One region of the Mesorhizobium sp. BAC0120 genome, then DNA from elsewhere that is predicted to be linked to it. Evidence: riboswitches for the same ligand, from Rfam matches in the RefSeq annotation. Region 1 holds a riboswitch; the other holds the start of a gene.
The links. A riboswitch is a leader RNA that binds a small molecule or an ion and turns the genes downstream of it on or off. The one in region 1 is predicted to bind S-adenosylmethionine.
Positions count from the first base shown of each region.

Region 2: it holds a riboswitch for S-adenosylmethionine, as region 1 does, so the genes downstream of both, SAZ10_RS26515 (O-succinylhomoserine sulfhydrylase) here and metA (homoserine O-acetyltransferase MetA) in region 1, are expected to answer to the same signal.

Region 1 covers NZ_JAWRCU010000023.1:42,903-46,306, reverse strand. The annotation lists gene SAZ10_RS30485 (prephenate/arogenate dehydrogenase family protein) at 1-147, opposite strand, end outside; gene hisC (histidinol-phosphate transaminase) at 373-1,476, opposite strand; SAM riboswitch at 1,556-1,633, shown strand; gene metA (homoserine O-acetyltransferase MetA) at 1,690-2,616, shown strand; gene SAZ10_RS30470 (class I SAM-dependent methyltransferase) at 2,715-3,404, opposite strand, start outside.
Region 2 covers NZ_JAWRCU010000015.1:109,589-112,992, reverse strand. The annotation lists gene SAZ10_RS26525 (isocitrate lyase/phosphoenolpyruvate mutase family protein) at 1-358, opposite strand, end outside; gene SAZ10_RS26520 (2'-deoxycytidine 5'-triphosphate deaminase) at 369-1,463, opposite strand; SAM riboswitch at 1,541-1,618, shown strand; gene SAZ10_RS26515 (O-succinylhomoserine sulfhydrylase) at 1,676-2,869, shown strand; gene apaG (Co2+/Mg2+ efflux protein ApaG) at 2,990-3,382, shown strand.

The DNA.
Region 1 (3,404 bases):
CGCTGCGCTGCGGGTCGAGATGGCGATGTGGCCGGCAAGCTTCTCGCGCCGCACGACGCGGGCAAGAGACGAGCCGATGAGGCCGATGCCTATGAGGGCGATTTTGTTGAAAAGAGGATCAGACAAGGGCTTGGACCGGTGTGGCATTGATGGAATGGCGGAGACGACCGCGCCCCTTCGCGCCCCCCTCTGTCCTGCCGGACATCTCCCCCACAAGGGGGGAGATTGGCCGGCCGCTTTGGTTTCGCCAACCGCCATCCTTGGAGATTGGCGAAATCATAGGTGAAGGCGCAATCTCCCCCCTTGTGGGGGAGATGTCCGGCAGGACAGAGGGGGGCGCGAAGGGGCGCGACATCTGTTCCGAACTCTCAATCAGCTCTTCAAGAATTCAGAAAGAGCCGAAATGACGCCACGATTGGCCTCTTCGGTGCCGACCGTCATGCGCAGGGCATTCGGAAAGCCGTAGGCCGAGACGCGCCGCAGGATATAGCCACGCTGGGTGAGATAATCGTCGGCCACTTCCGCCGTGTGCTTGCCGTCGTCCAGGAAATGAACGAGCACGAAATTGCCGACACTCGGAGTGACTCTCAGGCCGAGCGTGGTGAGCTCCGCCACCACCCAGGGCAGCCACTCGCTATTGTGCGCGACACTCGCCTCGACATGGTCCCGGTCGCCCATTGCGGCGACGCCAGCCTCGATCGCGGCGGCGTTGACGTTGAACGGCCCGCGCATGCGGTTCAGTGCATCTACGATATGGCCGGGCGCATAGACCCAGCCGATGCGCATCCCGCCTAGCCCATGCACCTTCGAGAAGGTGCGCGTCATAACGACGTTCTCGGACGACGAGACAAGCTCGATTCCGGCCTCGTAGTCGTTGCGGCGGACATATTCCGCGTAGGCCGCGTCGAGCAGCAGGAGCACGCTTTTCGGCAGCGCCGAATGCAGCCGGCGCACCTCCTCGAACGGGAGATAGGTGCCGGTCGGGTTGTTCGGGTTAGCAAGGAAGACGATCTTCGTTCTGTCGGTGACCGCCGCGAGGATGGCGTCGACATCGGCGCGCTCGTTGCTTTCCTTGGCCACGACCGGGACGGCGCTCGCCGCCTGGATGTAATTGCGATAGACGAGGAAGCCATGCTCGGTGATGATGCCCTCGTCGCCCGGCCCGAGATAGGTCTGCGCTAAAAGCCCGATGATTTCGTCGGAGCCGTTCGAGCAGACGATGTTGTCGGGATTGAGCCCATGCGCGGCGCCGATCGCCTGGCGCAGCCGCTGCGCCGAGCCGTCGGGATAAAACTCCATCTTGGCGGCAAGCTTCTTCACTGCCTCGATCGCCGCTGGCGAGGCGCCGAGCGGGTTCTCATTGGACGAGAGCTTATGGACCTTCGCGACACCGGCAGGCGCGGTGCTCTTGCCGGGCACGTAGGGTGCGATGTCCAGGACGCCGGTTTTCGGCAAGGGGCGCAACGGTTTGTTCACGGGAAGACTCTCTGTCAGGATGTGCGATGCGTCTAGCAAAGCTTCCTTGTTGACGCAAAGGTTTGGCGGCTCTAAATGTGCAGTGTTCCGTGGTGATTTGGCCGGTCGGCTTGCAGCCACGTTAAAGAAGTCGCTAAAGGACCGTAAGGCCCAGAGGCCATTTGGACCGGTTGCGACTTTCGCCGCCGGTTTTTTGTTGTTTAGAGCTTACGCATGCCTATCAAAATTCCCAATCAGCTTCCCGCCCACGACGTGCTCGTGCGCGAGGGCGTATCGGTGATGGACGAACGGACGGCGCTGCGGCAGGATATTCGTCCGCTGCAGATCGGGCTCTTGAACCTCATGCCCAACAAGATCCGCACGGAGACGCAGTTCGCACGGCTGATCGGCGCCACGCCCCTTCAGGTGGAACTGACCTTGGTGCGCATCGGCAATCACAAGGCCAAGAACACGCCGGAGGACCATCTCATCTCCTTCTACCAGACGTGGGAGGAGGTAGCGGGGCGCAGATTCGATGGGTTTATCGTGACCGGCGCGCCCATCGAGCTCCTGCCCTTCGAGGAGGTCACCTATTGGGACGAGCTGACGCGCATCTTCGATTGGACCACGTCCCACGTCCATTCCTCCTTCTTCATCTGCTGGGGAGCAATGGCGGCAGCCCGGTATTTCCATGGCGTTCCCAAACATACGCTTGAGAAAAAGGCCTTCGGCGTCTTCCGCCATCGCAACAACGCTCCGGCCTCGCCCTATCTCGCCGGCTTCTCGGACGACTTCGCCATTCCTGTTTCGCGCTGGACGGAGGTGCGAGCCGCCGACATTCCTGCCGGCTCGGGCCTGGAGATGCTCATGGATTCAGATGAAACCGGGCCCAGCCTGATTGCCGAAAAGACCGGCAACCGGCTCTATATGTTCAACCACATCGAATACGACTCCACGTCGCTCAAGGAAGAGTATGACCGCGACGTAGCCGCCGGCACGCCGATCGAGGTGCCGCACGGATATTTTCCCGAAGACAATCCAAGCCGGCCGCCGCTCAACCGCTGGCGCTCGCACGCACATCTGCTCTTCGGCAATTGGATCAACCAAGTCTACCAAACCGCGCCTTATGACGTGGAGAAGATTGGGAAGAATAGCGAATAGCGAATAGTGAATAGTGAATGGTGAATGGTGAATGGTGAATGGTGAATGACAGCAGCGGATTGCTGAGATAGAAGGCACTATTCACTATTCACTATTCACTATTCACTATTCGCTACTCGCCACTCGCTACTCACCATTCCCTGCCGCGCCGCCGCCCCGGCTGCGCCCTGCGGCGAAAGGACCGGCACGAAAACGCGGCGGGAGGCGCGCTGCGTGACAGGGATGCCCTGGTACAGCCGTTTCTGAGCCTCCACGATCACGACACCGGCAAATATCGGCCAGAACCGTCTGCCGGTCCGCTCGAGCAGGTGATGGAAGCGCATCACCCAGCGCCGCTTCGACGGCGGGAAGCAGAGAGCCTCGCTCCAGGAGCTTGGGGTGAAATTGGTTTCCCTGAGCAGTTCGGTGAGCTGCGCGCGAGAAAAAGGCCGACCTGTGCCGAAGGGCGTGTGCTCGAATCGTGCCCATACGCCACGCCGGTTCGGCACCACGATCACCACACGACCGCCGGGGGCGAGCACGCGCCAGATCTCCTTCAAGGTCTCGCGGGGGTTTTCGGAATGTTCGAGGAGGTGGACGAGCAGGATCCGGTCGATCGCGGAATCCGGTAGCGGCAGTTCCTCGTCGAACACCATCGCGGTCGTCGACGGGCCGCCGGGCGGCCAGCTCACCGCGCCTTGCGTGCCGGGCATGAAGGCAAAGACGCGTTCGGCGTCGTATCCGAATCGGTCGAGCCAGGGCAGCGCGTAACCCAGGCCGACCAGCCGCTCGTTGGGCAGATTCGCCCA
Region 2 (3,404 bases), on a different contig from region 1:
TCGGTTGACGATCCTCGATGGAAAGTCCAGCCAATCCTGCCTCGGCTGCAAGCCGAACGGTCTCTGTCACTCCCGATGGGGTTTCTGCGTAGCCGTCTTCCAAATCCGCCGTGACCGGAACATCGGTGGCAGCCGCTATCTCGGCGGCGTATTTTAGACTTTCATCGCGACTGACTTCGTTGGCGCCGTCTTTCCTTCCTTTTGAGAAGGCATAGCCCGAGGACGTCGTCGCGAGCGCCCTGAACCCTAAGCCAACCATCATCCGAGCGCCGGCTATGTCCCACGGATTTGGAATGACGAAGCAACCGGATTTGTGAAGGGCCCGAAAATGCTCGACCTTGTCGGACCGGGAAATCACAATTCACCTGCTACCGAGCCGGCCGGAAATGCTTCGAGAGCTTCAGACCCTGCGCCTGGTAGTTGGAGCCGAGGTCGGTGCCGTAGAGCGACTTGGGGCGCGAGCGCATTCGCTCATAGACGAGGCGGCCGACGATCTGGCCGTGCTCCAGGATAAAGGGCACTTCATGGCTGCGGACTTCGAGCACCGCGCGGCTGCCGGTGCCGCCTGCGGCCGAATGGCCGAATCCGGGGTCGAAGAAGCCGGCATAATGGACGCGGAACTCCCCGACCAGCGGATCGAAGGGGGTCATTTCGGCCGCATAGAGCGGCGGCACATGCACGGCTTCGCGCGAGACGAGGATGTAGAACTCGTCGGGGTCGAGGATGAGCTCGCGGGCGCCGCGATCGTAGAGCGGCTCCCAGAAATCAAGGACGTCATGCGCCGCACGCCTGTCGACATCGATCAGGCCGGTGTGCCTCTTGCCGCGGTAGCCGACCAGGCGCTCGGCGTCGCCCGAAAGATCGATCGACAGCGCGATGCCGCCGCCAGTGATGTTCGGCGTCTCCGAGGCGACCAGCCCGTCGGCCTGGTGCAGCGCCTGAAGGTCCTGCCCGGAAAGGACCGCGTTGCCGGTGCGAAAGCGTATCTGCGAAAGTCGCGAGCCTGTCCTAACCACGATCGGGAAGGTGCGCGGGCTGACCTCCAGATAGAGCGGTCCCGAATAACCGGCAGGGACTTTGTCGAATTCCTGGCCGTAATCGGTCATCACCCGCGTGAAGATGTCGAGGCGGCCGGTCGAGCTCTTGGGGTTGGTGGAGGCCGACGCCCATTTGGGCAGGGAGAGGCGCTCCAGAAGGGGCACGATGTAGACGCAGCCCGTCTCGAGCACGGCGCCGCCGGCAAGGTCGAACTCATGCAGCTTCAGCCGGTCGAGCTTTTCGACGACGGTGCTGTCCGGACCCGGCAGGAAGCTTGCCCGCACCCGCCATGCCCTGTCGCCGAGGCGCAGGTCGAGGCTCGCCGGCTGGATCTGATCGGGATCGAGCGGCCGCGGCGCGGCGAGCGCGCCTTCGTCGAACAGCGCGGCGATCTCGCGATCGGGCAGAATTCCAGGCTGCTGCAAACTTTCACTCCGGTTTCGATGGCCCGACCTTTAGCCGCGATCCCAATTGACGCAAGCGGGACGGCGGTCTAAAGGGATCGTTATCCCGTGGTGATTTGGCCGGTCGGCTTGCAGCCACGTTAAACAAGTCGCTAAAGGACCGTAAGGCCCAGAGGCCATGAGGACCGGTTGCGACTTTCGCGGCCGGTTTTTTTGTTGTGAGGATACGGACCATGACTTCTCCAGAGAAGCGCAATTGGAAACCACAGACCGCCATGGTCCATTCCGGCACTCTGCGCTCCGGTTTCGCTGAGACATCCGAGGCGATCTACCTCACCCAGGGCTACGTCTATGAGACCGCGGAGGCGGCCGAGGCCCGCTTCAAGGGCGAGGAGCCCGGCTTCATCTATTCGCGCTACGCCAACCCGACCGTCGACATGTTCGAAAAGCGCATGTGCGCTCTGGAAGGCGCGGAGGACGCCCGCGCTACCTCTTCCGGCATGGCTGCCGTCGCAGCGGCGCTGCTCTGTTCAGCGCGCGCGGGCGATCATGTGATCGCGGCCCGCGCCCTTTTCGGCTCGTGCCGCTGGGTGGTCGAGACGCTGATGCCAAAATACGGGATCGAGACGACGCTGGTCGACGGCACGAAGAACGAGGAGTGGGAGAAGGCGGTGAGGCCGAACACCAGGCTCTTCTTCCTGGAGAGCCCGACCAACCCGACACTGGAAGTGATCGACATAGCCTTCGTGGCCCGGCTCGCCAACTCGATCGGCGCGAAGCTCATCGTCGACAATGTCTTTGCGACCCCGCTGCAGCAGAAGCCGCTCGACCTCGGGGCGCATATCGTCGTCTATTCGGCGACCAAGCATATCGACGGCCAGGGCCGCTGTCTCGGCGGCATCATCCTCTCCGACAAGGAATGGATCGACAAGAATCTGCACGACTATTTCCGCCACACCGGCCCGAGCCTGTCGCCGTTCAACGCCTGGACACTGCTCAAGGGCCTCGAAACGCTGCCGATCCGAGTGCGCCAGCAGACCGAGAGTGCGGCAAAGATCGCCGATTTCCTCGCCGAGCAGCCCGGTATCGCGCGCGTGATCTATCCGGGCCGTGCGGACCATCCGCAGGCGGACGTGATCAAGAAGCAGATGACCGGCGGCTCGACGCTGATCTGCTTCGACCTCAAGGGCGGCAAGAGGGCAGCTTTCGATTTCGAGAACGCGCTGCGGGTGGTCCTCATCTCCAATAATCTGGGTGACGCGAAGAGCCTGATCACGCATCCGGCAACGACCACGCACAAGAACGTGAGCGAAGAGGCACGCGCGGAGCTCGGCATCGGTCCGGGAACGCTCAGGATCTCCGTCGGTCTCGAGGACGTCGATGACCTGCTCGAAGATATCAACGCGGCGCTGAAAGCGGCACGATAGGCGGGCGCGCTGTGTTGGCACGGCAGCCCGGAGGGCAGACTTTGCTGCGCATTTCGGAAAAAGGCTGTTGACCGGGGCGCTCTCTCGTCCAGAATTGGCGCGACCGTTCGGATGGAGCCCATGTACCGCGCCATCACGCACAATATCGAAGTGAACGTCGAGCCGTTCTACCTCGCGGACCGCTCGGATCCCGACGAGAGCCGCTATGTCTGGGCGTATCGTGTGACGATCGACAATCAGTCGGACGAGTTCGTCAAACTGCTCTCCCGTTACTGGCATATCACCGATGGTGCGGGCCGGGTCCAGGAAGTGCGTGGGCCTGGCGTAGTGGGCGAGCAACCGGAGCTCAATCCGGGCGACAGCTATCAATACACGTCCGGCTGCCCGCTTTCGACGCCGTCCGGGATCATGGTCGGCACCTACAGGATGCAGAATGGCCGCGGCGAGATCTTCGAGATCGACATCCCCGCCTTCTCGCTCGACATCCCGGACAAGACGCGGACGGTGAACTGAGGCTCAGCGCTGGGGACAGTTT